3 regions of the Streptomyces sp. CA-106110 genome follow, and region 1 is predicted to be linked to each of the others. Evidence: riboswitches for the same ligand, from Rfam matches in the RefSeq annotation. Region 1 holds a riboswitch; each other region holds the start of a gene.
What was found. Region 1 has a riboswitch for cobalamin ahead of ACQEXA_RS48730 (CbtB domain-containing protein). Riboswitches for the same ligand answer to the same signal wherever they lie in the genome.
Positions count from the first base shown of each region.

Region 2: linked by a shared signal. The riboswitch ahead of ACQEXA_RS41365 (cobalamin biosynthesis protein) and the one ahead of ACQEXA_RS48730 (CbtB domain-containing protein) in region 1 are both predicted to bind cobalamin.
Region 3: linked by a shared signal. The riboswitch ahead of ACQEXA_RS21125 (ribonucleoside-diphosphate reductase subunit alpha) and the one ahead of ACQEXA_RS48730 (CbtB domain-containing protein) in region 1 are both predicted to bind cobalamin.

Region 1 is NZ_JBNJNB010000001.1:10,548,992-10,558,265, reverse strand. Features, by position in the region: gene ACQEXA_RS48740 (histidine phosphatase family protein) at 1-502, shown strand, start outside; gene ACQEXA_RS48735 (CbtA family protein) at 1,016-1,768, opposite strand; gene ACQEXA_RS48730 (CbtB domain-containing protein) at 1,790-2,011, opposite strand; cobalamin riboswitch at 2,049-2,189, opposite strand; gene ACQEXA_RS48725 (enoyl-CoA hydratase/isomerase family protein) at 2,350-3,426, opposite strand; gene ACQEXA_RS48720 (hypothetical protein) at 3,726-4,289, opposite strand; gene ACQEXA_RS48715 (ArsR/SmtB family transcription factor) at 4,488-5,165, opposite strand; gene ACQEXA_RS48710 (MBL fold metallo-hydrolase) at 5,251-6,633, shown strand; gene ACQEXA_RS48705 (MFS transporter) at 6,630-7,910, shown strand; gene ACQEXA_RS48700 (hypothetical protein) at 8,050-8,508, shown strand; gene ACQEXA_RS48695 (hypothetical protein) at 8,614-9,274, shown strand, end outside.
Region 2 is NZ_JBNJNB010000001.1:8,970,547-8,979,820, reverse strand. Features, by position in the region: gene ACQEXA_RS41370 (hypothetical protein) at 525-890, shown strand; cobalamin riboswitch at 1,450-1,587, shown strand; gene ACQEXA_RS41365 (cobalamin biosynthesis protein) at 1,689-2,645, shown strand; gene ACQEXA_RS41360 (cobyric acid synthase) at 2,642-4,150, shown strand; gene cobN (cobaltochelatase subunit CobN) at 4,147-7,800, shown strand; gene ACQEXA_RS41350 (putative cobaltochelatase) at 7,797-9,274, shown strand, end outside.
Region 3 is NZ_JBNJNB010000001.1:4,592,552-4,601,825, forward strand. Features, by position in the region: gene mctP (monocarboxylate uptake permease MctP) at 1-1,274, shown strand, start outside; gene ACQEXA_RS21120 (GNAT family N-acetyltransferase) at 1,348-1,854, shown strand; cobalamin riboswitch at 1,907-2,043, shown strand; gene ACQEXA_RS21125 (ribonucleoside-diphosphate reductase subunit alpha) at 2,166-4,532, shown strand; gene ACQEXA_RS21130 (ribonucleotide-diphosphate reductase subunit beta) at 4,591-5,598, shown strand; gene ACQEXA_RS21135 (hypothetical protein) at 5,511-5,753, opposite strand; gene ACQEXA_RS21140 (GlxA family transcriptional regulator) at 5,847-6,809, shown strand; gene ACQEXA_RS21145 (cytochrome P450) at 6,825-8,198, opposite strand; gene cyc1 (epi-isozizaene synthase) at 8,195-9,274, opposite strand, start outside.

The DNA of each region.
Region 1 (9,274 bases):
CTCCCCGAGCGTGCGCTGCCGGGAGACGGCGTCGTCGCTCGGCCTCGACGGCGTGGAGACGGCGGAGCTGGGGGCCCTGGATGTGGGCCGCTGGCGAGGCCGCACTCTTGAGGAGGTGGCGGCCGCCGAACCGGAGGGAGTGGGCCACTGGCTCGCCGACGCCGACTGGGCAGGACACGGCGGAGAATCGGTGCGGGACGTGTGCGAGCGGGTCGGGCGCTGGCTGGACACCGCGCAGGACACGGACGGTCGTACCGTTGCCGTCGTCGAGCCGGAGGTCGTACGGGCCGCGGTCGTCCATGTTCTGGGCCTGCCCCCGGCTTCCTTCTGGCGGCTGGACGTGCCGCCGTTGACGGCCACGGAGCTCAGCGGGCGGGCCGGCCGGTGGAACCTGCGGCTCGGACAGCCTCTGGGAGCGTCGGGCACCACAGCTGACACGGTGTCTGGCCCGGCTTCGGACATCGCCTCTGTCGCCGCGTCGGGCACTGCTTCGGTGCGCTGAGGCGGGGCGGACGCCGTGGTTCGGAAGGCCGCGGTCCGGTGGCGGCGCAGCAGCGCCGCTATCGCGCAGCGCAGGCAGTCGGTTCCCTCGTCCCACTCCGCGGCTCGGCCCGCGGGACAGGGCGCCGGGCACTCCGGCGGCACCCCACCGTCCTGCTCGTGGCAGTCCATCGGGTCCTGGACCAGCGTTTCCAGTTCCCGCAGGAGCTGTTCGGTCCGCTTCGCCTGCTGGGCGAGCACACGCACCCGGGCGCTCTGGCCGCCGATCTGCCGTCGGCTGGCGATCAGTTGCTCGTACTCCTCGACGGTGAGGGCGACCGCCTCATGGCCCCCGAGGGTGATGCGGCGCGGCTGAGGGTGTCTGGCCACTCGGTTCATCCGCTCCACGGCTTGGCGGTGCCTGCCTCATCGGTCGGTGTTCTGTGCCCTGCCCGTGATCCGATCGCGTCGGTGCCCGGGAAACGCGAGAGGGCCCCCGGATGGTTCCGAAGGGCCCTCTCGTGTCCCAAGACCGTCAGTGCGAGGCGGGAACCGTCCGCCCGGACGGGGCTGTCGCGGGCTTGGGATTCAGCTGCCGCTCGGCCAACTCGCCGAAGAGCAGGCCGAATCCGCCCCAGAGGACAGCCTGGATGGCGAGGGCCGAGAGACGGAACCGCCACAGCAGGGTGGCGGGGAAGTCCTTCGGTACCTCGTTGATGGCCGGCAGGAACTCGTAGGCCAACCCGATCACCACGGCGAAGCCGGCCACGGCCACCACGGTCGCCCACCAGGTGCCCAGACGGGGTGCCAGTCGCTTGCCCAGGATGGTGGCAGCGACCGCGAGGAGGATGCTGAGCACCATCATCAGGAAGTACAGGGTGGTCCGCTTGCCGATGGTGTCGGGGTTGCCCACCGACGGCGGATTGGCCGGGTACTTCAGGAACGGCACGACGTACACGGCGAGCAGCGCGCAGCCCGACAGCAGCAGCGCGGTCGCCCGCGGGCTGAAGCGGCCGATCCGGCCGAGCGCGAAGCAGTACGCGAGCGCGGCGATACCGCCGAAGGCGACCCCGTAGACCAGGACGCCGGTGGCGAGACCGGCGGTGGACTGCAGCGAGCGGGAGACGACTTCCATCTCGTGCTCGTGGGAGTGGGCCTCCTCGAAGCTGATCGCCTTGTCGACGTTCGGCTCACCGAGCAGATAGGCGGCGACCAGGGCGAGCACACCGGCGGCCAGGCCGGCGAGCATGCCTCGTACCAGGAGGTTTCTTACTGTTGCGGAGTTCATGAGCGTGCGGCGTCCCTCGCGTCAGTGGCAGGGGAAGCCGAGCAGGTGGCGGGCGTCGTGCACCCACTCGTGGACGTCCGTGCCGTTGAACACGGAGGTGGCGCCCTGCTCGGCGCCGACGAAGTAGAGCAGGACCAGCATCAGGATGCCGAAGAAGACCGCCCAGGGAGCTATCGCCTTCAGCGGCAGCGTGGCGGGAACGACGGGGGTGGTGGCTGTCGGCTGGGCGACGGTCTGCGCCATGGCAGAACCTCCTCTGGGAGTTCGCGTCCCATCTCGGTGGTGCACTGGACGACAGCCACGGGTCTGACTCACGAAACGCCTCACGAGGCGTCTCGCATACAGTGGCGCGACCGTGCCGGATTCCCACCGGCTTCCGTCTCGCCGTCGTCGATATCGGACCGACCGTACCGCGTGACGGGTACCCGGCCAAGACCGCGCCACCTGGCGTGATCTTCCTCTCGCGGCGGGTGGCCGGTCCGTCGGATGTCAGCGGTGGCGGCCGCTCGGGCGGGCCGAGCGGCCGATCTCGTCGCAGGGAACGCCTCTGTGTCGGGGTCCGAGGAACGCGATGGTTCGCTTCACCAGGCCTCCTTCGGAACTGAGTTGGGTCCGGCAAGTCCCAACTCGTGCTCGCCGAGAGGGGTGAAGAAGCGCTCGACGTCGGCGTCCGTGACCTCGCCGAGGGTCGCCGGCGACCAGCGCGGGTTGCGGTCCTTGTCGATGATCTGGGCGCGGATGCCCTCCACCAGGTCGGGAGAGTTCAGGGCCGCGCAGGAGACGCGGTACTCCTGGTCGAGGACGGGCTCCAGCGCGCCGAGCCGCCGAGCACGGCGGATGGCGGCCAGGGTGACCTTCAGGGCGGTCGGTGACTTGGTGAGCAGCGTCTCCGCCGTGTCCTTCGCGGCCGGGTCGCCGTGGGCGAACAGCCGCTGCACGATCTCCTCGACCCGGTCGGCGGCGTAGCAGGCGTCGATCCACTCACGGCGTCCTGCCAACTCCCCTGGGGGCGACGGCTGCACATGCCGGGCGACCGCCTGCTCCACGGGCATCTCGGCGAGATCGGCGACGAAGTGCCGGAGAGCGGCGGACGGCATGTAGTGGTCGGCGAGCCCGCACAGCAGGGCGTCGGCGGCACCGATCTGCGCGCCGGTCAGTGCGAGGTGCGTGCCCAGTTCGCCAGGGGCGAGGGCGAGCAGGTAGGTGCCGCCGATGTCGGGGGCGAAGCCGATACCGGTCTCGGGCATGGCGACCCTCGACCGCTCGGTGACGACCCGGACGCTGCCGTGCGCGGAGATGCCGACACCGCCACCCATGACGATGCCGTCCATGACGGCGACGTATGACTTGGGGTAGCGGGCGATACGGGCGTTGAGGTGGTACTCGTCGCGCCAGAAGGCGGCCGTGGCGGTGCCGTCACCGTCGCGGGCGTCGCCGTGGACGGCGCGGATGTCGCCGCCCGCGCACAGGCCGCGCTCCCCCGCCCCCGTGATGACCACGGTCTCGACGGCCGGGTCGTCTTTCCAGGCCTTCAAAGCCTCGTCGATGCGCCGCACCATCGCGTGGGACAGCGCGTTGAGGGCCTTCGGCCTGTTGAGAGTGATGTGGGCGGCCCGCCCTGCGGTGTGGAGGAGGACGGGTTCCTCGGCGCCGGTCATCCGAAGTCCTCCGTCAGGCCACGGGCCACGGTCACGCGCATGATCTTGTCGGTTCCTTCTGGCGCTGCCCTCGGGAATGCACTGGCGCCGCGAGTCTAGGCGCCCGGCCTGGGCCGATGGGCGCGGGGCCTACCTGCGCGGCGTGTGTGACGAAGCATCGTCGTCTGCCTGTGATCGCAGAGAAGAGGCAGGTCGGAACTTGGTTGTTCCCGTCGGCGTGCGAGTAGTGAGCGCGACTGTCTGTGACTCGACGGCTGAAGGTCGGCGCATCTGCCCGAGGACGAGCGTGGCCGGCGCGCTCACCCGCCCAGCCGGGTCAGATCGCCGGCCTGGGCGGCGGGAGCTCGGCTACGACGCCTGGCGCAGCGAACGCCCGTCGGGAGCCGGGCGGTCCAGGATCGCGGCACTGAGGTAGCCGAGTGCGAGGACGATCGCGGCGGTCCGTACCGCGTGAGCGATCTGCCAGCGGTCACGTCGTGTGCCCAGTCCGCAGGGGGAGCCTGGACGTTCCAGCCCAGTTCCTCCACGTTGATGGGACCGTTGACCGCGAGCGTGACCAGCAGGGCCAGCAGGGCCAGCAGGAGCAGCCCGAGGGCGATGGCCGCCGGCCGCAGGATGGGGCTCTGCGCCTTGCGCGCGTAGATGACAAGTACGGCCACGGCGACAAGGGTCGGTACGGTGATGGCCCCGATGTACCAGGTGAAGAAGGTGAACTCCACCTGGCGTACGCGGACGTACGCCGGGCCGTTCAGCCGTCGGAGCGCCAGTTCCAGAAAGAGCACGGTGACGGCGACCCCCGCCAGCATCCCGCAGCACAGCAGGCTCACGTATCGCGTGGCCTTCACCAGCGTGGCACTCCTCATCGCACACTCCCTTGTGAGACGCAGACCCTCCTGTGCCCTGACGGCTGATGTCGTCTCTGTGTGACAGTCCTCTGCCGAGATCACCTCTGCGGACGGGTTCGGGACGGCGGACGGGATGGCCCGCCGAGGTGATGGCACCGGCCGGCTACGGGTTCTGGCCGCGTCTCCGCGACAGCTGAGGCCGAGTCAGGATCCGCGTCATGCCGGGGCGCCGGCGTCGACGGGCAGGTCGGCCAGGCGCCACTCGAGCATGCCGTCGTTGAGGCGGACGGCCCGCCGTCCGAGATCGGTCAGCAGCCGCACCGCGTCGTAGGCGAGCACGCAGTACTCACCGCGGCAGTAGACGACGATCTCCGTCTCCTCGGGCAACTCGTTGATCCGGTCGGCCAGTTCCCCGACCGGGATGGACACCGCACCCGGGATGTGCCCGGCCATGTACTCCTCCACCGGCCGTACGTCGAGCACCACCACGTCCCCGGCCGCCGTGCGGGCGCACAGTTCCTCGTGGGTGACCTCCACCGCGCCGTCCTCGCCGAGGTAGGCGTCACGCGCCGCGGGCACAGCGGCCTGGTGGGCTTCGGCGACCTTGCGCAGCAGCGCGAACAGCTGGGCCACGTCGTGGCCGGCGAGCCGGTAGTAAATGCGCACCCCCTCGCGGCGGGTGGCGACGAATCCGGCCTGTTTCAGGGTCTGCAGATGCGCCGAGGCCGTCGTCAGGTTCAGCCCGGCGGCCTTGGCCAGGGCATCGACGGTGCGCTCGCCCTGGGCCAGCAGGTCGATCAGCTCCAGGCGTTTTCCGCTGGCCAGCGCCTTGCCGCTGGCCGCGAACGCGTCGTACAGGTGCGACTTCGTACCGGCCGTGGTGGTTCCCGCCATGCGATCCTCCATAAATCCATGGAATAGTGTAAGTGAAGGTGGGCGCGGTGACCACAACGCCGACCACGCCCCTCGCATCCGGACCTTGGAGGACCTGATGGGCTTCGCCGACGACCACCTGATACCACTGATCGACACCGGGCTCGGCAACAGCGCCTACCTCGTCGACCTCGGCGACGGCCGCGCCCTGGCGGTGGACGCGAGCCGCGATCTGCGTGCCCTGCGCGAGGCCGCCGAGCGGCGCGGCCTGGCAGTGGCGTACGCCGCGGACACGCACCTGCATGCGGACTTCCTCTCCGGCGCCGTCCAGCTCGGTCACGACCACGGGGCCACCGTGCTGGCCTCCGCCGCAGGGCACCGGGCTTTCGCGCACCTCGGTCTGGCCGACGGCGACGAGGTCGACCTGGGCGGCCTGACACTGCGGGCCCTGGCCACACCCGGCCACACGGAAGAGCATGTGGCGTTCCTGTTGCTGGACGGGGACGTGGCGCTCGGGGTGTTCACCGGCGGCTCACTGATCGTGAACTCCGCCGCCCGCACCGATCTGCTCGGCGCCGGCCGTACCGAGGAACTCGCCCGGGCCCAGTACCGCTCGCTCAGGCGCCTCGCCGCGCTGCCGGACAACGTCGCGGTCTGGCCCACCCACGGGGCCGGGTCCTTCTGCTCCACCGTGGGCGGCGTGGAGCGCATCTCCACGATCGGCAGGCAGAAGCAGACGAATCCACTGCTGGGCGCCCCGGACGAGGAAACCTTCGTACGCCGGCTGGTGGCCGGCCTCGGCAGTTACCCGGACTACTTCGCCCGGCTCGCCGAGGCCAACCGGCTCGGCCCCTCGGTCATCACCTCCGCCCCGGTGCTGGCCGCCCTCGACGTCGGGCAGTTCAAGTCGCTGCTGGCCGACGGCGGTCAGGTGGTCGACGTGCGCCCTGCGGCCGACTACGCGGCCGGCCACATCCCCGGCTCCCTGTCCATCCCGCTGCGCGGCCAGTTCGCCACCTGGCTGGGCTGGCTCCTGCCCGACACCGTCCCGCTCGCCTTCGTGACCGGCGAGGACCAGGACCTCAACGAGATCGTCTGGCAGGCGTACAAGATCGGCTATGAGCGCCTCGCCGGACGGCTGGCCGGCGGCATGACCGCCTGGCTGGACGACGGCAACCAGCAGGCCTCCACCGCGTTCGTCACCGCCGACCATGCCGAGAACCGCCCCTACGTCGACGTGCGGCAGGACGCGGAGTTCGCCGCCGGACACGTGCCCGGTGCCGTGCACATCGAGCTCGGCGGGCTCATCGCTCGCACCGACGACGCCCCCCAGGGGCCGGTCGTGGCCTGCGGCCACGGCGAGCGGGCCATGACCGCCGCCAGTCTCCTCGAACGCGCAGGCCACTCCGACATCGCCGTTCTCGACGGCGGACCGGCGGACTACGCGGCGGCCCACGGCCGGCAGCTCGCCCAGGGCATCAGCGCGTGAACGCCAGCCCCGCAACCACCACTCCGGCCGACGCGTCGGGCCAGCCGATCCGCCTGGGGCTGCGGGAGAACTGGCTCCAATTCACCCTGCTGGTCATCGTCAATGTCTGCGTCGGCGGCCTGGTCGGCCTGGAGCGCACCACCGTCCCGTTGATCGGCGCAAACGTCTTCGGCCTGACCAGCGACCTGGCCGTCTTCGCCTTCATCATCGCCTTCGGCGTCACCAAGGCCTTGACCAACCTCGCCGCCGGCGCGCTGACCGCCCGCTTCCGCCGCAAGCAACTCCTCGTCACGGGTTGGCTGATCGGCATCCCCGTCCCCTTCGCCCTCGCCTGGGCGCCGTCCTGGGGCTGGATCGTCGCCGCGAACGTCCTGCTCGGCCTCAACCAGGGCCTGACGTGGTCGATGACCGTCAATATGAAGATCGACCTCGTGGGTCCCGCGCGCCGTGGTCTGGCCACCGGTCTCAACGAAGCCGCCGGTTACACCGCCGTCGGCGCCACCGCCCTGATCACCGGCTACCTGGCCACCGCCTACGGCCTGCGCCCCACGCCCGAGCTCATCGGCGTCGTCTTCGTCGCCGCCGGACTCGCGCTGTCCCTCGTCGTCCGCGACACCGCCGCCCATGTCGCCCTCGAACTCGCCCAGCACACCAGGCCCGTTCCCAGCGGTGAGGACAGCGGCCTGGCCGCCACTTTCGCCCGTACCTCCTGGCACAACCGCTCCCTGCGCGGGGCCAGCCAGGCCGGTCTGGTCAACAACCTCAACGACGGCCTCACCTGGGGCGTCTTCCCCCTGCTGTTCACCGACCACGGCCTCGGCCTCGCCGCCGTCGGCCTGATCAAGGGCCTCTACCCCATCCTGTGGGGCATCGGGCAGATTCCCACCGGCCATCTCGCCGACCGCATCGGCCGCAAACGACTGATCGTCCACGGCATGCTCGTCCAGGCCTGCGGTTTCGTCCTCGCCCTGGCCCTGCTCAAGACCCCGCTGCTCGCGGGCATCGCGTCCGCCGTCGTTCTCGGCATCGGCACCGCGATGGTCTACCCCGCGCTGATCGCTTCCATATCCGATCACGCCCACCCCACCTGGCGGGCCAACGCGCTGGGCACCTACCGGTTCTGGCGCGACACGGGCTACGCGGTGGGGGCTCTGGTGGCCGGCGTCCTCGCCGACACCCTCGGTCTCAACGCCACCGTCGTCGCAGCCGCCGTCCTCACCGCCGGCTCGGGCCTCCTCGCCTCCCGCTGGATCACGGAGCACCGGCCGGTTCGGTGAGCACCCCCGCCACCGCTCTGGTCGGGATGAGCACAGGCCGCTGCCTCATACGGCGGTGGTTCACACCGCCATACGGGGGCTGCAGCACATGCGGACAGTACCCCCGCCGGGTATCTTGCCTTTGCGACAGAGGACGGGCATGGCACGCAGAAGGGAAGAGGCCACGATGGGGAGCCGACGCACTCGCGGCCCGGGCATCGCCCGGCTGTCGGCGTTGTGCGCGGTGCTGTTCGGCCTGTTCCTCATGCACGGTGCCCCGACCGCGGCAGCTGACGGCTGCCACGGCCAGATGCGCGCCACTCTCCCGATGTACGAGCCCCATGCCTCCTCGATGGCATCGGCCCACGCCATGCCGGCGGAGCCGGATGACGCCCAGGCCGAGCCTGCCGACGACATGCGTAGTCACGGGGATCTCTGCGTCGCCATTCCCGCCCAGAACCAGATCCCCCTGCCCACCGCCCCACTCGTTGCCGTCGTCACCCCCACCGTCCTGGCGGCCTGGATCCTGCAGCGCGCATGGAGCCCGGGTGGCACCGGTCGGCGCGGCCCACCGGGCGGACGCGATCTTCTCCTACAGGTGTGCATCGCGCGGACGTGACCGGACCTGCGCCGGAATCCGCTAACCAGCGGTCTCCGGCTCCAGCGTCCTGCTCACCTCGCGTGCCACCCGGAGTGGTGCGCCACCCGGAAAGACACTCAAGCGATGTTCGCCACCACCCGTTCCACGGTCCGCCGCCGAGTCCTGCTCGCGGCCGGCACCGCAGCCGCTCTCGCCATGACACTGACGGCCTGCGGCTCCTCCGACGACTCCGCCATGCCCGGCATGAACCACAGCACCATGCCGTCCGTGACCCCCTCGACCGAGTCCAGTAGCCCGATGGGCGACATGCCCGGAATGAACCCCGCAGCGGACGGCAACGGCCTGTCTGACGCCAAGGACGGCTACCGCCTCACCAGCCCCGACAGCACCCTCGACAGCGGCAAGCGGACCCCCTACCGGTTCACGGTCGACGGCCCGGACGGCACGCCGGTCACCGACTTCGCACTCGACCAGACCAAGCGGATGCACTTCTACGCCGTCCGCTCCGACCTGACCGGCTTCCAGCACCTGCACCCGGCGATGGCCTCCGACGGCATCTGGACCGCGGATCTGTCCTCCCTCACGCCGGGCTCATGGCGCATGTTCACTTCGTTCGTTCCCGCCAGTGGAAGCGCCAAGGGCAAGGACCTGGTCCTCAGCCGGACCGTCACGGTCCCCGGGTCCGCCCCGAAGATCCCGCTGCCCGCTGCGGCCGGCAGCGCGAAGGCGGACGGGTACACGGTCACCCTCGAAGGCAAGCCGATGGCCGGCATGGCGCATCCGC
Region 2 (9,274 bases), 1.6 Mb from region 1:
GCCACCGGCGACGAGCCCTCGCAGTGATCGTCACTGCGAGGGCTCGAACTCGGTTGCGGACATACGCCGGTTCGCCACGTTCCGGGCCGCATCGCGACCACGCCGAAAAGACAGGCGCCGGACAGCGAGCGGTCTGGTCGCACACACCCAACTCACCTAATCTGATCGGGAGTTGGTGCCCGACTCAGGCCACCCGACCGGCCGCGGACGACATGTGGCAGAGAGCGGCACGGCAGGGGGCACGCGCCGGCCGCGGCAACACCTCGAGGCGATGTCCCGGCTTCCCGGAGCGACCCCGCGCCTACTGCCGTACACGGCCGGCGCGCACCGCGGCACGGGCCCGCGTCGCATCGGGGTGCAGAGCAGGCTGCCGCTGGGCCGGCACCGTGAGATGGCGCTTCACCCTGAGTCGCGATGACAACCGAAGCCCGGGAGGGGACGGCCCGGGCGGACAACGGGGAGGGAGACCGATGGGGGTCCTCGGGTTCCTTGAGTGGTACAGGCGGCTACGCGCGCTCCGCCTCGTGGCGGAGCCCGTCGAGGAGGCGGAGAACTCCGGGGGCGGGCAGCGGATGCGGTCGCCGGCGACCCGTCTGCTGCTGGGCACGGCCTACGGCAGCGTGCTGCTGTTCGGCATCGCCGTGTCGGCACGGGTGGCGGCCGGCCTCGGGTGGGGCACCCCGACACCCCTGGCCACGACGGTGCTGGGAACCCTCGGTGCGACGGCCGTCACCGCTCTTGCGGCAAGCGCGGGCCGTACCCTGCGCGGCCGCTCGGCAGTGCCCCGGCCCTCGGACGCCGACGGATCCGCCCCGGAGGTCAACGGGTCTGCGAGCCACGGGGACGAACCGCCGCCGCGGCCCGGTCGAGAACGCGGAGACGCTCCGTGACCGGGGTGATCCCCCACCACAGGCCTGCGCCGGCCGCCGCGACGATCGTCACCGCCACCCAGACCGGCGCCCGTGCCACGGATCCCGGCACAAGCAGTGCGGCGAGCGCGCCGGCGGCCACCGCGAACACCCCTGTGGTCATGGAGAAAAGCGCCAGCGGGACCGCCGCCGACAGGGTGGTCCGCGGAGCGCGGGGGCCTTCCGCGCGCGGCGGTTTTTCCTCGGCTCTGTCCCCCATGCGAGCCCCTCCCGTCCTCTGGACGGACCTTCAGAAACCGTCCGTTGCCGGGTCCTCGAATCCAGTCAGCAAACCACACCCCGTCATACGCCGAAAGGCGAGCACCGGGCCGGTGCGCCGTTTCGAGTCACGCGCCGGCGAGTGCGCCCCCTCGGCGGGGTCCTCCACACGGTCGTTGCTCCCGTCCGCCGCGTAGCCGCTCCCCTCTTGCGTCACAGGCGTAGGCGCCGCGCGGACAGCACCGAACCGAGCGGCTGACGGCATGTCAGCCGTGTGGGGCTCGGCACACCGCTGCTCCGCAGGTCAAGAGCCAGTTGACGGGCGTTCCGGGGCCGTGGTGGACTGCCGGGGCCAATACGGCGGCAAGAGAGGAAGCCGGTGCGAATCCGGCGCGGTCCCGCCACTGTCACCGGGGAACAACCCCCGGGAGCCAGGAACTCTCACCGCCGATCTCGTCGAACCAGGGCGTGGACACCCTGAGTGAGGACATATCGCCATGCGCGGCTGCCGTTTCAGGCTCGACAACCGGCCCCTGCCCGACCCCACGGCCGGCTGAACCGATGGGTGCCGATCGCGTCTTCGCGTACGGCGCCGCCGCCGGCCTCCTCGGTGACCACCTGATCGGCGATCCACGCCGCGGGCATCCGGTCGCCGCGTTCGGGCGGGCCGCGGGTGCCGTGGAGCGGTTGCTGTGGCGGGACCACCGCGGGTGGGGCGCCCTGCACACCGCTGTCTGCGTCGGCGGTGCGGTCTCCCTCGCCGCGCTCACCGCCTCCGCCGTCCGGCCCTCGCGCGCCGCCTCCGTCGCCCTGACCGCCGCGGCCACCTGGGCCGTCGTCGGGGGGACTTCGCTCGCCCGGGAGGCCCGGAGCGTCGGGCGTGCCCTGGAGGCGGGGGACGTGGAGGGCGCCCGCACTCGGCTGCCCCACCTGTGTGGGCGTGACCCGCAGGCGCTCGACCCCGACGGGATCGCGCGTGCCGTGGTCGAGTCCGTCGCCGAGAACACCTCGGACGCCGTGGTGGGCGCGCTGGTGTGGGGGGCCGTGGGCGGGGTGCCGGGGCTCGTGGGCTTCCGGGCCGTCAACACCCTCGACGCCATGGTCGGCCACAAATCGCCCCGTTACCGGCGCTACGGGTGGGCCTCGGCGCGCCTCGACGACCTCGTGGGGTGGCCCGGGGCACGCCTGACCGCCGCCCTCGCGGCCGCCTCGGGTCCCCGACCGCGGGCAGCCGTGCACGCCTGGCGCACGGACGCCGCCCAGCACCCGAGCCCCAACGCCGGGCCCGTTGAGGCCTCGTTCGCGGGGGCGCTCGGGGTGCGGCTGGGCGGGACCCTCTCGTACGGGGGACGCGTCGAGCACCGGCCGGTGCTGAACGGCGCGGGGCGCACGGTCCAGGTCGGCGACATCGAACGCGCCGTACGGCTCTCCCGGCGCGTGACCGTGCTCGCGCTCGGCGCCACTGTCGCCGGGCGGTTGCTCACCCGGACGATTCTCACGAAGGGACGTACGTCATGAACGGCGGTCTCCTCGTCGCCGGCACCACCTCCGACGCCGGCAAGAGCGTCGTCACCGCGGGGATCTGCCGCTGGCTGGCCCGGCAGGGCGTCAAGGTCGCGCCCTTCAAGGCACAGAACATGTCGCTCAACTCCTTCGTCACGCGCGAGGGCGCGGAGATCGGACGGGCGCAGGCGATGCAGGCGCAGGCGTGCCGCATCGAACCGAACGCGCTGATGAACCCGGTCCTGCTCAAGCCCGGGGGCGAGCAGAGCAGTCAGGTGGTGCTGCTGGGGAAGCCGGTCGGCGAGCTCAGCGCCCGCGGGTACCACGGCGGCCGGCAGCAGCGGCTCCTCGGCACCGTCCTCGACTGTCTCGCCCAGTTGCGGGGCACGTATGACGCGGTGATCTGTGAGGGAGCGGGCAGTCCGGCCGAGATCAATCTGCGGCGGACCGACATCGTGAACATGGGGATCGCGCGGGGCGCGCGGCTGCCCGTTCTGGTCGTGGGCGACATCGACCGCGGCGGTGTCTTCGCCTCCTTCTTCGGCACCGTGGCCCTGCTCTCGCGTGAGGACCAGCAACTGGTCGCCGGCTTCATGGTGAACAAGTTCCGGGGCGACGTCTCCCTGCTGGAGCCGGGCCTGGACATGCTGCACGGGCTCACCGGGCGGCGCACCTACGGCGTGCTGCCCTACCGGCACGGGCTCGGCATCGACGAGGAGGACGGCCTGCGGGTGTCGTTGCGCGGCACCGTCCGCGAGTCCACGGTCGCCCCGCCGCACGGCGAGGACGTGCTGCGGGTCGCCGTCTGCGCGATCCCGCTCATGTCCAACTTCACCGACGTGGACGCGCTGGCCGCCGAACCGGGCGTCGTCGTGCGGTTCGTGGACCGGCCGGAGGAACTGGCGGACGCGGACCTGGCGGTGGTCCCGGGCACGCGCGGGACCGTACGGGCACTGGAGTGGCTGCGCGAGCGGGGCCTCGCCGACGCGCTGGTCCGCAGGGCCGCCGAACGGCGCCCGATCCTGGGCATCTGCGGCGGCTTCCAGATCCTCGGCGAGCACATCGAGGACGACGTCGAGAGCCGCCTGGGGCAGGTGGACGGGCTCGGGGTGCTGCCCGTGCGGGTGCGGTTCGCCCGCGAGAAGACCCTGACCCGGCCGGCCGGCGAGGCGCTCGGTGAGCGCGTGGAGGGCTACGAGATCCACCACGGCGTCGCCGACGTGACGGGCGGTGAGCCCTTCCTTGACGGCTGCCGGGTCGGCCAGAACTGGGGCACTCACTGGCACGGCTCCCTGGAGTCGGACGGTTTCCGGCGGGCGTTCCTGCGCGAGGTGGCGGCCGCCGCGGGCCGCCGGTTCGTACCGGCCGCCGACACGTCGTTCGCCGCGCTGCGCGAGGAGCAGCTCGACCGGCTCGGCGACCTGATCGAACAGCACGCGGACACGGACGCGCTGTGGCGGCTCATCGAGTCGGGCGCGCCGCAAGGACTGCCTTTCATTCCACCGGGAGCGCCCGCATGAGCACAGTGTTGTTGTTGTCGACCGCCGACACCGATCTGCTGGCGGCCCGTGCCTCCGGCGCGCCCTACCGGATCGGCAACCCGGCCCGGGTGGATGTCACGGAGGAGCTTCCGGGTCTGATCGAGGGCGCGGACCTCGCCGTCGTACGGCTGCTGGGCGGCAAGCGCGGCTGGGAGGACGGGCTCGCCACGCTCAGGGCCTCGGGCATCCCGACCGTGCTGCTCGGCGGAGAGGCCGTGCCGGACGCGGAGTTGATGGCCGAGTCGTCCGTGCCCGCCGGCGTGGTCGCCGAGGCCCTGACGTACCTGGTCGAGGGCGGCCCCGCCAACCTCACGGAGCTGGCCCGCTTCCTGTCCGACACCGTGCTGCTGACCGGTGAGGGTTTCACCGAGCCGCAGAAGATGCCCGAATACGGCGTCCACGGGGAGCGCGTGTACGCCGAGGGCCGCCCCACGGTGGGCGTGCTCTTCTACCGCGCCCATGAACTCAGCGGGAACACCGCCTTCGTGGACACCCTGTGCGACGCGATCGAGGAGCGTGGCGCCAACGCCCTCCCGGTGTACTGCGGTTCGCTGCGCGGCGCCGACCCGGGGCTGTACGACCTGCTGTCGAAGGCGGACGCGCTCGTGGCCACCGTGCTCGCCGCGGGCGGTACGCACGCCTCTCAGGCGTCGGCGGGCGGCGACGAGGAGGCCTGGGACATCGGGGCACTGGCCGACCTGGACGTTCCCGTGCTGCAGGGCCTGTGCCTGACCTCCTCGCGCGCCGCGTGGGACGCGTCCGACGCCGCCCTCTCCCCCATGGACGCGGCGATGCAGGTGGCGATCCCGGAGTTCGACGGCCGCCTCGTCACGGTCCCCTTCTCCTTCAAGGAGAACGGTCCGGACGATGTGCCGGTGTATGCCGCCGACCCGGAGCGCGCCGCGCGCGTCGCCGGAATCGCCGTACGGCACGCCCGGCTGAAGCACAAGCCGAACGCCGAGAAGAAACTCGCGCTCGTCTTCACCGCCTACCCGACCAAGCACTCGCGGGTCGGCAACGCGGTCGGCCTGGACACGCCCGCGTCGGCCGTACGCGTCCTGGACGCGCTCCGGGACGCCGGATACGGCCTCACCGAGTACCCGGCGGGTGGCGACGAGCTGATCCACCGGCTCATCGAAGCCGGCGGACACGACGTGGAATGGCTGACCGAGGACCAGCTGGCCGCCGCCCCCGCTCGGGTGCCGCTCGCCGACTACCGGGCGTGGTTCGACCGGCTCGACCCCGGCTTGCGGAAGGCGATGCTCCAGGCGTGGGGCGAGCCGCCGGGTTCGCTGTACGTCGACGGCGACGACATCGTCCTCGCCTCCCTCCGGTTCGGGAACGTCACGGTGATGATCCAGCCGCCGCGCGGCTTCGGCGAGAACCCGATCGCGATCTACCACGACCCCGACATGCCGCCGTCGCACCACTACATGGCGGCGTACAGGTGGCTGGAGAACTCGTTCGGCGCCGACGCGATCATCCACATGGGCAAGCACGGCACCATGGAGTGGCTGCCGGGCAAGGGCCTGGGCCTGTCGCGCGGGTGCGCGCCGGACGCCGTCCTCGGCGAGCTGCCGCTGATCTACCCGTTCATCGTCAACGACCCCGGCGAGGGCACCCAGGCCAAGCGCCGCGGCCACGCCACGGTCGTCGACCACCTCGTACCGCCGATGGCCCGCGCCGACACCTACGGCGACCTGGCCAAGCTGGAGCAGCTGCTCGACGAGTACGCGCTCGTCTCCGACCTGGACCCGGCCAAGGCGCCCGTCGTACGCGCCCAGATCTGGACCCTGGTCAAGGCCGCTGAGCTGCACCACGACCTCCACGTGGACGAGCAGCCGGAGGACGGCGCCTTCGACGAGTTCGTCATGCACATCGACGGCTATCTCTGCGAGATCAAGGATGTGCAGATCCGCGACGGTCTGCACATCCTGGGCGGCGGCCCGGTCGGCGAGCCCCGCGTGAACCTCGTGCTCGCCGTGCTGCGCGCCTCGCAGGTGTGGGGCGGGCAGGCGAACGCCCTGCCGGGGCTGCGGGCCTCGCTCGCCGCTCATTTCGGCCTGGTGGAGAAGGAGTTGCTGGCCGAGCCCGGCGCGCCGATGAAGGTGCCGGTGGAGCTGACCGACCTGGTCGAGGGCCCCTCCCGTACCGCCGCCGACGCGATCGACCTGCTGGAGCAGCTGTGCCGGCGGATCGCGGAGGGCATGGAGGAGCGCGGCTGGGCGGCCGACGCGAGCGCGGCCCTGGTCCGGGAGGTGCTCGGCGGCGAACTCCCCGACGCCGTCGCCGTGCTGGACTTCGCCTGCACCGAGGTGGTGCCGCGGCTCGCCCGCACCACCGACGAGATCGGCCACATCCTCAGGGCGCTGAACGGCGGTTATGTGCCGGCCGGCCCGTCCGGCTCCCCCACCCGGGGGCTGGTCAACGTCCTGCCGACCGGTCGCAACTTCTACTCCGTCGATCCCAAGGCGATTCCCTCGCGACTGAGCTGGGAGGTCGGCCAGTCGCTCGCCGACTCCCTCGTCGACCGCTATCTGCAGGACACCGGCGAGTACCCGAAGTCCGTCGGGCTGACGGTCTGGGGCACATCCGCCATGCGGACCCAGGGCGACGACATCGCCGAGATCCTGGCCCTCCTCGGCTGCCGCCCGGTCTGGGACGACGCCTCGCGCCGGGTGACCGGTTTCGAGGTGGTCCCGCTCGAGGAGCTGGGCCGGCCGCGCATCGACGTCACGGTCCGTATCTCGGGCTTCTTCCGGGACGCGTTCCCGCACGTCGTCGGGCTCATCGACGACGCCGTACGGGCCGTCGCCGAACTGGACGAGCCCGCCGAGCGAAACTTCGTCCGGGCCCATGCCGACGAGGACACCGCCGTCCACGGCGACCGGCGGCGCGCGACCGCCCGTGTCTTCGGCTCCAAGCCGGGCGCGTACGGCGCCGGTCTGCTGCCGCTGATCGACGCGCGCAACTGGCGCTCGGACGCCGATCTCGCCGAGGTGTACGCGGTGTGGGGCGGCTACGCGTACGGCCGCGGGCTCGACGGGCGGGCGGCGCGCGGGGACATGGAGACGGCGTTCCGGCGGATCGCCGTCGCGGCCAAGAACGTCGACACCCGTGAGCACGACCTGGTGGACGCCGACGACTACTTCCAGTACCACGGCGGCATGGTCGCCATGGTGCGGCATCTGACGGGGCAGAGCCCCGAGGCGTACGTCGGCGACAGCGCCGTGCCGGACCAGGTCAAGACCCGCACCCTCGGCGAGGAGACACATCGGGTCTTCCGTGCCCGCGTGGTCAACCCGCGCTGGATGGCCGCCATGCGGCGGCACGGCTACAAGGGCGCCTTCGAGATGGCGGCGACCGTGGACTACCTGTTCGGCTACGACGCGACGGCCGGGGTCGTCGACGACTGGATGTACGAGAAGCTCAGCGCGGAGTACGTCTTCGACGCCGAGAACCGGGACTTCATGAAGAAGTCCAACCCCTGGGCGCTGCGGGGCATCACCGAGCGCCTGCTGGAGGCCGCCGACCGCGGCCTGTGGGCGGAGCCGGACGCGGACACGCTGGAGCGGCTGCGCGCCACCTACCTGGAGCTCGAGGGCGACCTGGAGGGCGACGAGAAGTGAGTACCCCGTTTCCGTTCACGGCCGTCGTCGGCCAGGACGATCTACGGCTCACACTGCTGCTGAACGCCGTGTCACCGGCGGTCGGCGGTGTGCTGGTACGCGGTGAGAAGGGCACCGCCAAGTCCACGGCCGTACGCGCCCTTTCGGTGCTGCTGCCGGCGGTGGACGTGGTCGCCGGGTGCCGTTTCTCCTGCGCTCCCGCGGCGCCGGACCCGGACTGCCCGGACGGTCCGCACGAGGCCGGCACCGGTACCCAGCGCCCCGCGCGCATGGTGGAGCTGCCGGTCGGCGCCTCCGAGGACCGGCTCGTGGGCGCCCTCGACATCGAGCGGGCGCTGGCCGAGGGCGTGAAGGCCTTCGAGCCGGGTCTGCTGGCCGACGCGCACCGCGGGATCCTGTACGTCGACGAGGTCAACCTCCTCCACGACCACCTGGTCGACCTGCTGCTCGACGCGGCCGCGATGGGTGCCTCGTACGTGGAGCGCGAGGGCGTCTCCGTCCGGCACGCCGCCCGCTTCCTGCTCGTCGGCACCATGAACCCGGAGGAGGGCGAGCTGCGGCCGCAGCTGCTCGACCGGTTCGGGCTGACCGTCGAGGTGGCGGCGTCGCGGGAGCCGGAACAGCGGGTGGAGGTCGTCCGGCGGCGCCTGGCGTACGACGACGACCCCGCGGGCTTCGCCGCCCGCTGGGCTCAAGAGGAGAGCGCCGTACGGGCACGGATCGTGGCGGCGCGTGAGCTGCTGCCGTCGGTGCGGCTCGGCGACGGGGCGCTCAGGCAGATCGCCGCGACGTGCGCCGCCTTCGAGGTGGACGGTATGCGGGCCGACATCGTGATGGCGCGTACCGCCACCGCGCTGGCCGCATGGGCCGGGCGGACCGACGTGCTCGCCGAGGACGTACGGCAGGCGGCTCTGCTCGCGCTGCCGCACCGGCGGCGGCGGAACCCGTTCGACGCGCCGGGGCTGGACGAGGACAAACTGGACGAGACCCTGGAGCAGTTCGGCGGCCCGGACGACGACGATCCGGATCCCGGCCCGGACGGGCAGGGCGGCGGCGGGCAGCCACCGCAGGCCGACGGCGGCCCGCAGGGCGGTGACACGGGCGCCCGGCCCGACACCGGGGACGGCGACGGCGACGCGCAGCCGCAGGCCTCCGGCGCCAGCGCCGGCGAGCAGGCTCCCGTGTCTGCCGCCGAGCCCTTCCGTACAAAGGTGCTGAGCGTGCCCGGCATCGGCGACGGTGCCGCCGGGCGGCGCTCGCGGGCGTGGACCGAACACGGGCGGACGACCGGGGCCCGTCGGCCCCGGGGAACCCTCACCAAGCTGCACCTGGCGGCGACCGTGCAGGCCGCAGCGCCCCATCAGCGGGCGCGCGGCCGGTCCGGGCCGGGCCTCGTGGTGCGCCGGGACGACCTGCGGCAGGCGACGCGCGAGGGCCGTGAGGGCAACCTCGTGCTGTTCGTGGTCGACGCCTC
Region 3 (9,274 bases), 6.0 Mb from region 1:
TCCGCGGCCGCTTCGGCTCGAAGGGCCTGTCGCTCGCGGTGGCGGTCACCGGCATCCTGGCGACGATGCCGTACATCGCGCTCCAGCTGGTCGGCATCCAGGCCGTGCTGGACGTGATGGGTGTGGGCGGCGGCGACAACACGAACTGGTTCGTGAAGGACCTGCCGCTGCTGATCGCCTTCGGCGTCCTGGCGGCGTACACCTACTCTTCGGGCCTCAGGGCGCCCGCCCTGATCGCGTTCGTGAAGGACACCCTGATATACATCGTCATCGCGGTGGCGATCATCTACATCCCGATCAAGCTGGGCGGCTTCGACGACATCTTCGCGAAGGCAGGCCATGCGTTCGCGCAGACGAACCCGGCGACGGGCAAGCCGCGCGGGGCGCTCGCGCCGCCGGAGGCGGGCCAGTGGACCTACGCGACGCTCGCGCTGGGCTCGGCGATGGCGCTGTTCATGTATCCGCACTCGATCACGGCGACGCTCTCCTCGCGCAGCCGTGAGGTGATCCGCCGCAACACCACGATCCTGCCGCTGTACTCGCTGATGCTGGGCCTGCTGGCGCTGCTCGGCTTCATGGCGATCGCGGCCGGGATCAAGGTGCAGAACGGGCAGCTGGCGATCCCGCAGCTGTTCGAGAACATGTTCCCGGACTGGTTCGCGGGCGTGGCGTTCGCGGCCATCGGCATCGGTGCGCTCGTCCCGGCGGCCATCATGTCCATCGCCGCCGCGAACCTGTTCACGCGCAACATCTACAAGGACTTCATCAAGCCGGACGCGACACCGAAGGAGGAGACCAGGGTCTCCAAGATCGTGTCGCTGCTGGTGAAGGTGGGCGCCCTGGTCTTCGTCCTGACCATGGACAAGACGGTGGCGATCAACTTCCAGCTGCTCGGCGGCATCTGGATCCTGCAGACCTTCCCGGCCATGGTCGGCGGTCTGTTCACGCGCTGGTTCCACCGCTGGGCGCTGCTCGCGGGCTGGGCGGTCGGCATGGTCTACGGCACGCTCGCGGCCTACGGCGTCGCCTCCCCGACCCAGAAGCACTTCGGCGGCTCCGCGAAGGAGATCCCGGGCTTCAGTGAGATCGGCTACATCGGTCTGACGGCCTTCGTGATGAACATCGTCGTCACGGTGGTCCTGACCTTCGTCCTGAAGGCCGTGAAGGCCCCGGCGGGCGTCGACGAGACGAAGCCGGACGACTACACGGCGGACGCCGGCGACCCCGGGGTGGAGGTGGAGCTGCCGCCGGCGACGGCCGGCGCATCCCACTAGGGACTGGTGCTCCACGGGCCGCCGGAGAAAATCCGGCGGCCCGTTGCCGTACCCGTCCGGCACACTCGGCCGCATGGACTTCGTGATCCGACAGGCGGCCCCCGACGAGTACGACACCCTCGGCGACATCACCGCCCAGGCCTATCTCCAGGACGGGCTCCTCGACTTCGGGGAGAGCGACGAGTACCTGGGCGAGCTGAGAGACGTCGGCAAGCGAGCCGCGGCCGCCGACGTGCTGGTCGCGGCCCGGGACGGCAGTGTGCTCGGCGGCGTGACCTTCGTCCCGTCCGGCGGCCTCATGGCCGACATCGCGGGTCCCGGCGAAGCCGAGATCCGCATGCTGGCGGTCGCGCACGACGCCCGCGGCCGGGGCGTCGGCGAGGCCCTGGTCCGCGCCTGCGTCGACCGCGCCCGGGACACGGAGGACTGCGTGCGCGTCGTCCTGTCGACCCAGCGCAGCATGCGCTCCGCCCACCGGATCTACGAACGGCTGGGCTTCGTCCGCACCCCCGGCCGCGACTGGAATCCCCTGCCGCAGCTGGACGACATCACTCTCCTCACCTACGAGTTGACACTGTGACATCGGTGCGGCACAACATCTGGGGGTAGCACCGAAACCCGGCACAAGATGTATGCTCATGCTCGCTGTCGCCGCAGGGGAATCCGGTGCGAATCCGGAACTGTCCCGCAACGGTGTACTTATGCGTGTTCGCGCCTGCGTGCACGTACGAGCGTCAGTCCGAGGACCTGCCGACAGTGCGCCCGGCCGTCCGGCCCGGGCGCCAGACGTCCGGGCCTCGTGGAATGGGCCGGTGGACGCGACGCCGTGCGCGCTCGTGAGCTGCCCCCTGCCCTCCTCAAGGCCCCGTGCCGAGCGAGGGAGAGCCACACGTGACCATCGCGCCAGCCGATCCGGCTTCAGTGATCCCGGTCCAGACCGACGGAACCGACGGTCCCGGGGCCACGCTGCTGCGGACCCTGACCGAGCTGACCGCCGACCTCCCCGACGCCGACCCCGGACGAGTCGCCGCCGCCGCGCTGCGGGGCCGGTCCGCGCAGGCCGACGACGCGGAGTTGCGCGAGCTGGCCACCGAAGCGGCCGCCGGCCTGATCTCGGAGGACCCCGCCTACTCGAAGCTGGCCGCCCGTCTGCTGACGATCGGCATCCGGGCCGAGGCCGCCTCGCAGGGCGTCACGTCCTTCACCCGGTCCGTCGCCGTCGGCCACCGGGAGGGCCTGATCGCCGACCGGACCGCCGCGTTCGTACGCCTGCACGCCGGCCGTCTCGACGCCCTCGTCGACCGGGCCGCCGACGACCGCTTCGGCTACTTCGGGCTGCGCACGCTGCACAGCCGCTACCTGCTGCGGCACCCGATCACCCGCAAGGTCATCGAGACACCTCAGCACTTCATGCTGCGGGTGGCCGCCGGGCTCGCGGAGGACGACACCGCGCGGGCGGTCGACGAAGTGGCGGCTCTCTACGGGCTCATGAGCCGCCTGGACTACCTGCCCTCCTCCCCCACGCTCTTCAACTCGGGCACGCGGCACCCGCAGATGTCGTCCTGCTACCTCCTCGACTCCCCGAAGGACGAGCTGGACTCCCTCTACGACCGCTACCACCAGGTCGCCCGCCTCTCCAAGCACGCCGGGGGCATCGGCCTTTCGTACTCCCGCATCCGTTCCCGCGGCTCCCTCATCCGCGGCACGAACGGGCACTCCAACGGCATCGTCCCGTTCCTGAAGACCCTCGACGCTTCGGTCGCCGCGGTGAACCAGGGCGGCCGCCGCAAGGGAGCAGCCGCCGTCTACCTGGAGACCTGGCACTCGGACATCGAGGAGTTCCTGGAGCTGCGCGACAACACCGGCGAGGACGCCCGCCGGACCCACAACCTGAACCTCGCGCACTGGGTCCCGGACGAGTTCATGCGCCGCGTCGACGCGGACGGACAGTGGTCCCTGTTCTCCCCGTCCGACGTGCCCGAGCTGGTAGACCTGTGGGGAGAGGAGTTCGACGCCGCCTACCGCAAGGCCGAGGCGGCGGGCCTGGCGAAGAAGACGATGCCCGCCCGTGACCTGTACGGCCGGATGATGCGCACCCTCGCGCAGACCGGCAACGGCTGGATGACCTTCAAGGACGCGGCCAACCGCACCGCCAACCAGACGGCCGAGCCGGGCCACGTCATCCACTCCTCCAACCTCTGCACGGAGATCCTGGAGGTCACGGACGACGGGGAGACGGCGGTCTGCAACCTGGGGTCGGTCAACCTGGGCGCCTTCGTCACCGGAGACGACATCGACTGGGAACGGCTGGACGAGACGGTCCGCACCGCCGTCACCTTCCTCGACCGTGTCGTCGACATCAACTTCTACCCGACGGAGCAGGCCGGCCGTTCCAACGCCAAGTGGCGTCCCGTCGGCCTCGGTGTGATGGGTCTTCAGGACGTCTTCTTCCGGCTGCGTCTGCCCTTCGACTCCGCCGAGGCGAAGGGCCTGTCCACCAGGATCGCCGAGCGCATCATGCTCGCCGCCTACGAGGCCTCCGCCGACCTCGCCGAGCGCAACGGGCCTCTTCCCGCGTGGGAGAAGACCCGCACCGCCCGGGGTGTGCTGCACCCGGACCACTACGACGTGGAGCGCGCCTGGCCGGAGCGCTGGGCGGCACTGCGCGAGCGGATCGCCGCCGTCGGCATGCGCAACTCGCTGCTCCTGGCGATCGCCCCGACCGCCACCATCGCCTCCATCGCGGGCGTCTACGAGTGCATCGAGCCGCAGGTCTCCAACCTGTTCAAGCGCGAGACGCTGTCCGGCGAGTTCCTCCAGGTCAACTCGTACCTGGTGCAGGACCTCAAGGAGCTCGGCGTCTGGGACGCCCGCACCCGGGAGGCGCTGCGCGACTCGAGCGGCTCAGTGCAGGACTTCCGCTGGATCCCGGAGGAGGTACGCCGGCTGTACCGCACGGCGTGGGAGATCCCGCAGCGCGGTCTGATCGACATGGCCGCCGCGCGGACCCCGTTCCTGGACCAGGCGCAGTCCCTGAACCTCTTCATGGAGACGCCGACGATCGGCAAGCTCTCCTCGATGTACGCCTACGCCTGGAAGCAGGGCCTGAAGACGACGTACTACCTGCGCTCCCGCCCGGCGACCCGGATCGCCCGTGCCGCCCAGGCGCAGCCGGCCGTTCCCGTCCAGCAGGTCGCCGACCCCGACGCCGTCGCCTGCTCCCTCGAGAACCCCGAGTCCTGCGAGGCCTGCCAGTAGTTCCCGCCCGCCACCCGATCACCACCCCTGGAGGACGGCGCCACGCGCGCCCACTGCCATGACTGACCAGAACCTGCTGGACCCCGGCTTCGAACTGACCCTGCGTCCCATGCGCTACCCGGACTTCTACGAGCGCTACCGGGACGCCATCAAGAACACCTGGACCGTGGAGGAGGTGGACCTCCACTCGGACGTGGCCGACCTCGCCAAGCTCACGCCGGGCGAGCAGCACATGATCGGCCGTCTGGTGGCCTTCTTCGCCACGGGCGACTCGATCGTGGCGAACAACCTCGTGCTGACGCTGTACAAGCACATCAACTCCCCCGAGGCGCGCCTGTATCTGTCGCGCCAGCTGTTCGAGGAGGCCGTGCACGTCCAGTTCTATCTGACGCTGCTCGACACCTACCTGCCCGATCCGGAGGACCGTGCCGCGGCCTTCGCGGCCGTCGAGAACATCCCCTCCATCCGGGAGAAGGCCGAGTTCTGCTTCACGTGGATGGACTCGGTGGAGCGGATCGACCGGCTCGAGACGAAGTCCGACCGGCGCCGCTTCCTGCTCAACCTCATCTGCTTCGCCGCGTGCATCGAGGGCCTCTTCTTCTACGGCGCCTTCGCGTATGTCTACTGGTTCCGCAGCCGGGGCCTGCTGCACGGTCTGGCCACCGGCACCAACTGGGTGTTCCGGGACGAGACGATGCACATGAGCTTCGCCTTCGATGTGGTCGACACCGTGCGCAAGGAGGAGCCGGACCTCTTCGACGACGAGCTCCAGGAGCAGGTCACCGCCATGCTGAGGGAAGCCGTCGCGGCCGAGTTGCAGTTCGCGCGCGACCTGTGCGGTGACGGCCTCCCCGGCATGAACACCGACTCCATGCGGCAGTACCTGGAGTGCGTCGCCGACCAGCGCCTCACGCGCCTCGGCTTCGCCCCGGTGTACGGCTCCGAGAACCCCTTCTCCTTCATGGAGTTGCAGGGTGTTCAGGAGCTGACCAACTTCTTCGAGCGGCGTCCCTCGGCGTACCAGGTGGCGGTGGAGGGCACCGTCGACCTGGACGAGGACTTCTGAGCCGCCGCCTTCTCCCATGCCTCCTGGGCCTTCCGGATCCGTCGGTCGACGCGCCGCTCATGCGCGATGCCGATCAGTGACGGGAGGACCAGGAGGACGAGGATCCCGACGACGGTGAGCATTCCGATCAGGGCCTGTGCCTGTGCCGTATTCATGGACACCACTGTCGCGCCGAATGCTCCTTACCGTCAGTGACAGGACTGCCGTACACCCTCGAATTACTGCCACTTCCGAGGCACACTGATGGCATGCTGCAGAACGTGGCCGCCGTCCTCCTCGACGGTGTGCATCCCTTCGAACTCGGCGTCGTGTGCGAGGTGTTCGGCATCGACCGCAGCGACGAGGACCTACCGGTCTACGACTTCGCGGTCGCCTCGGCCGAGGGACCCTCGCTCGGCACCCACTGCGGATTCACCGTGTCCACGCCGCACGGCCTGGAGCGGCTGGAGGAAGCCGACCTCATCGCCGTGCCGGCCGGGGACACCTATGCGGACCGCACGTATCCGCCCGAACTGCTCGACGCGCTGCGCCGGGCCGCCGAGCGCGGCGCCAGGGTGCTCAGCGTCTGCTCCGGCGTCTTCGTGCTGGGGGCCGCCGGGCTGCTGGACGGGCGGCGCTGCGCCGTGCACTGGCGGCACGCCGACGCCCTCGCCCGGCGCTTCCCCCGGGCCGTCGTCGAGCCGGACGTGCTCTACGTCGACGAGGACCCGGTGATCACCTCGGCCGGCACCGCCGCCGGCATCGACGCCTGCCTGCACATCGTGCGCAAGGAGCAGGGCCCGGAGGTCGCCAACAAGATCGCCCGCCGGATGGTGGTGCCGCCGCACCGCGACGGAGGCCAGGCCCAGTACATCGAAAGGCCTCTGCCGCGGTCGCAGTGCGACACGGTCGCCGAGGTGCTCGTGTGGATGGAGCGGCACCTGGACCAGGAGGTGACCGTGGAACAGCTCGCGGCCCGCGCCCATATGTCCCCGCGTACCTTCGCCCGCCGCTTCCAGCAGGAGACCGGCACCACCCCGTACCGCTGGATCCTGCGTCAACGTGTGCTGCTGGCCCAGGAGTTGCTGGAGCGGACCGATGAGACGATGGACACGATCGCCGATCGCACCGGCTTCGGCACGGCGGCGGCGCTGCGGCATCAGTTCGTCCGGGCGCTCGGCACGACGCCCCATGCCTACCGGCGCACGTTCAGGGGCCCACAGGCCGCCTGAACGTGCGCCGGACCATCACCTGGGCAGGGCCCTCAGCAGGAGCCGGCGCGGGCGGAGTGTGATGCCGATCCGCGGCCTCGGGTCGGACCCGGGCGCCTCCTCGAAGCGGTAGGCGGATGCCACCGCGGCCGTGATCAGGGTGAGCTCGGCCATCGAGAAGTGGTCCCCGGGGCACTTGCGGTTGCCGACCCCGAAGGGGGTCATGGCGTACTTCGGCACGCTCTTGGCGCGCTCCGGGAGCCAGCGGTCGGGGTCGAACTCCGCGACCCGCTCGTAGGACCGCCCGTCGTGCTGGATCGCGTACGGACTGTAGACGACGTCCGCTCCGGCCGGAATGCGATACCCGCCGAGCTGGGTGTCGGCCACCGCCCGCCGGGTCAATATCCATACGGCGGGACGCAAACGCATTGTCTCGACGATGACATTCGCGGTGTACGGCAGCTGCCGTACGTCCTCGAATGCGACCGGCCGGTCACCCGTCACGGTTTTCACCTCGTCGCGGATCTTGTCCGCTTGATCCGGGTGGTCCGTGAGGACTTGCAGGAGCGACATGACCATGGATCCCACTGTTTCGCTGCCGGCCGTGACTATGGCAACGACCTGGTCATGGATCTCCTGTTCCCCAATGGGCTCGCCGTCGTGGTCCTTCGCCTCCAGCAATGCCATCAGCAAATCGTTCGGCTTTTGACCGGATGCGCGGCGGGCGGCGATGATCTCGTCGACCAGGAGATGCAAATCGGCCAGCGCCCGGTTGAATTCGCGATTGGCCGGAAGGGGCAGGCGGTACAGCGGCCCGAGCGGTATGACCATGCGCTGGTACATGCCGCTGAAGAGCGCGGCGAGCGCGGTGCAGATGCGGTCGGCCCGCTCGTCCATGTAGCTGCCGCGCATCAGACAGCGTGCGATCACCCGCACCGCCACACGGAACGACTCGGTCGTGACGTCCACGGTCCGGCCGGACCTCCAGCGCTCCACGAGCGCCTGCGCCTCCTCCGCCATGATCGGCCCGTAGCCCGGGATGGACTCCAGCCGGAAGGCGGGCTGGATCGCCCGCCGCTGGCGCTGGTGCAGCGGCCCGTTGCTGGTGGCTACACCTTCCTTGCCGAGGAGGCCCTCGAGGGACTCCCACAGCGGACCGCCTATCTGGAAGTCGGTGCTCAGCGCGAGTGCTCCGGCAAGCGCGGGGGTGGTGATCGCGTACACCGCCTTCGGACCGAGCTTCAGCCGTACGACGTCGCCGTCGTCCCGCAGCCGGCCGAGGAGGCCCAGCGGGTCACGGAAGAGCTTCCAGCCATGTCCGAGGAACGGGACACCGCCCGCGGCAAGGGGCGGAACGCGTGGTGGCGTCGCCGCCTCGGGGGCCTCCGAACCGATTGATTCGAGGGTCATTTCTCACCTGCCGCTTCGTTGTCGACATACGGGGGTGTGGAGTGGTCGTCCCAGTTGTCGACCATGTAGCGGCCGGACTCATGGTGGAACCAGTACACGGCGCTGAACCAGTTCCGCATGTTTGCGACGATCGCTTTCACGGCGGCGCTCAATTCCTTTCCTCGCGCGGTACCGTCCGCGAGCGAGTCGGCGAGCCGCAGCGTCTCCTTTTCAGCGGCAAGGAACTCCGATACGCATTCCTCGACCCGCCGCCTTACTTCCCTGATGGCCTCTTCGAGCGTCATCCCCTCGTGGTGAATGAGACTGATTCCGAGATTGTGGACCTCGTCCCCCGCGATTTCCTTGGGGAGCGAGCACAGATCGTTGTACCAGGCTGCGAATTCCTGGCTCAGCAGCGCCGCCCGCCGGTAAGCGGGGTGTTTCCGCACGGAGTCGGGCAGTTCACAGCCCGCGCTGGGCTCGAGCAGATCGGTCCAGATCCAGTGCGCGAAGGTGAGCCGCCTGAGCTTGAGATAGCCCTCGACCGTCGGGACCGTCCCGGTGGTGCGGTTGCGGTACTCCCGGTCGTACGCCTCGATCACCGCGTGGAAGTGCCGGGCGAAGCGCGCGTTCCACCTGTCGCCGAGGAACGAGTACAGCCGCACCATGCTGTCCGCGAACCCCGCCACCAGGGGATCCGGGTGATGCAGGTGGTCCTCGGGGGAGTCCAGAGCCGCATGGAGCTGGAACCTCAGCCGCCGCCAGGCGGCGGGCCGCCGGTGGACGATGTCACGGTCGTGACGGTCGTCCCAGACGAAGAACCATGCGCTGTAGTCCGCGATCGCCTGCAGGACCCGGTCGGGGGCACCGAGGTAGTAGCCCGCCATGAGGTCCGTGTAGCACAGTCCATCGGCATATTCCTCGACCTTGTCCGCCGGCATGAGCCGCTTTTCCAGCAGCCAGGTACGTGTCTTCTCCTGCAGGCGGGGCCAATACGGGTGCAGTCGACGCGGAAACGCGGCCTCGATGACCGGCATGGAGAGTGCCGGTGGAACCGCGACCACGGTCGTTGTCGATGAAGTGCTGTGTGGGAAAGC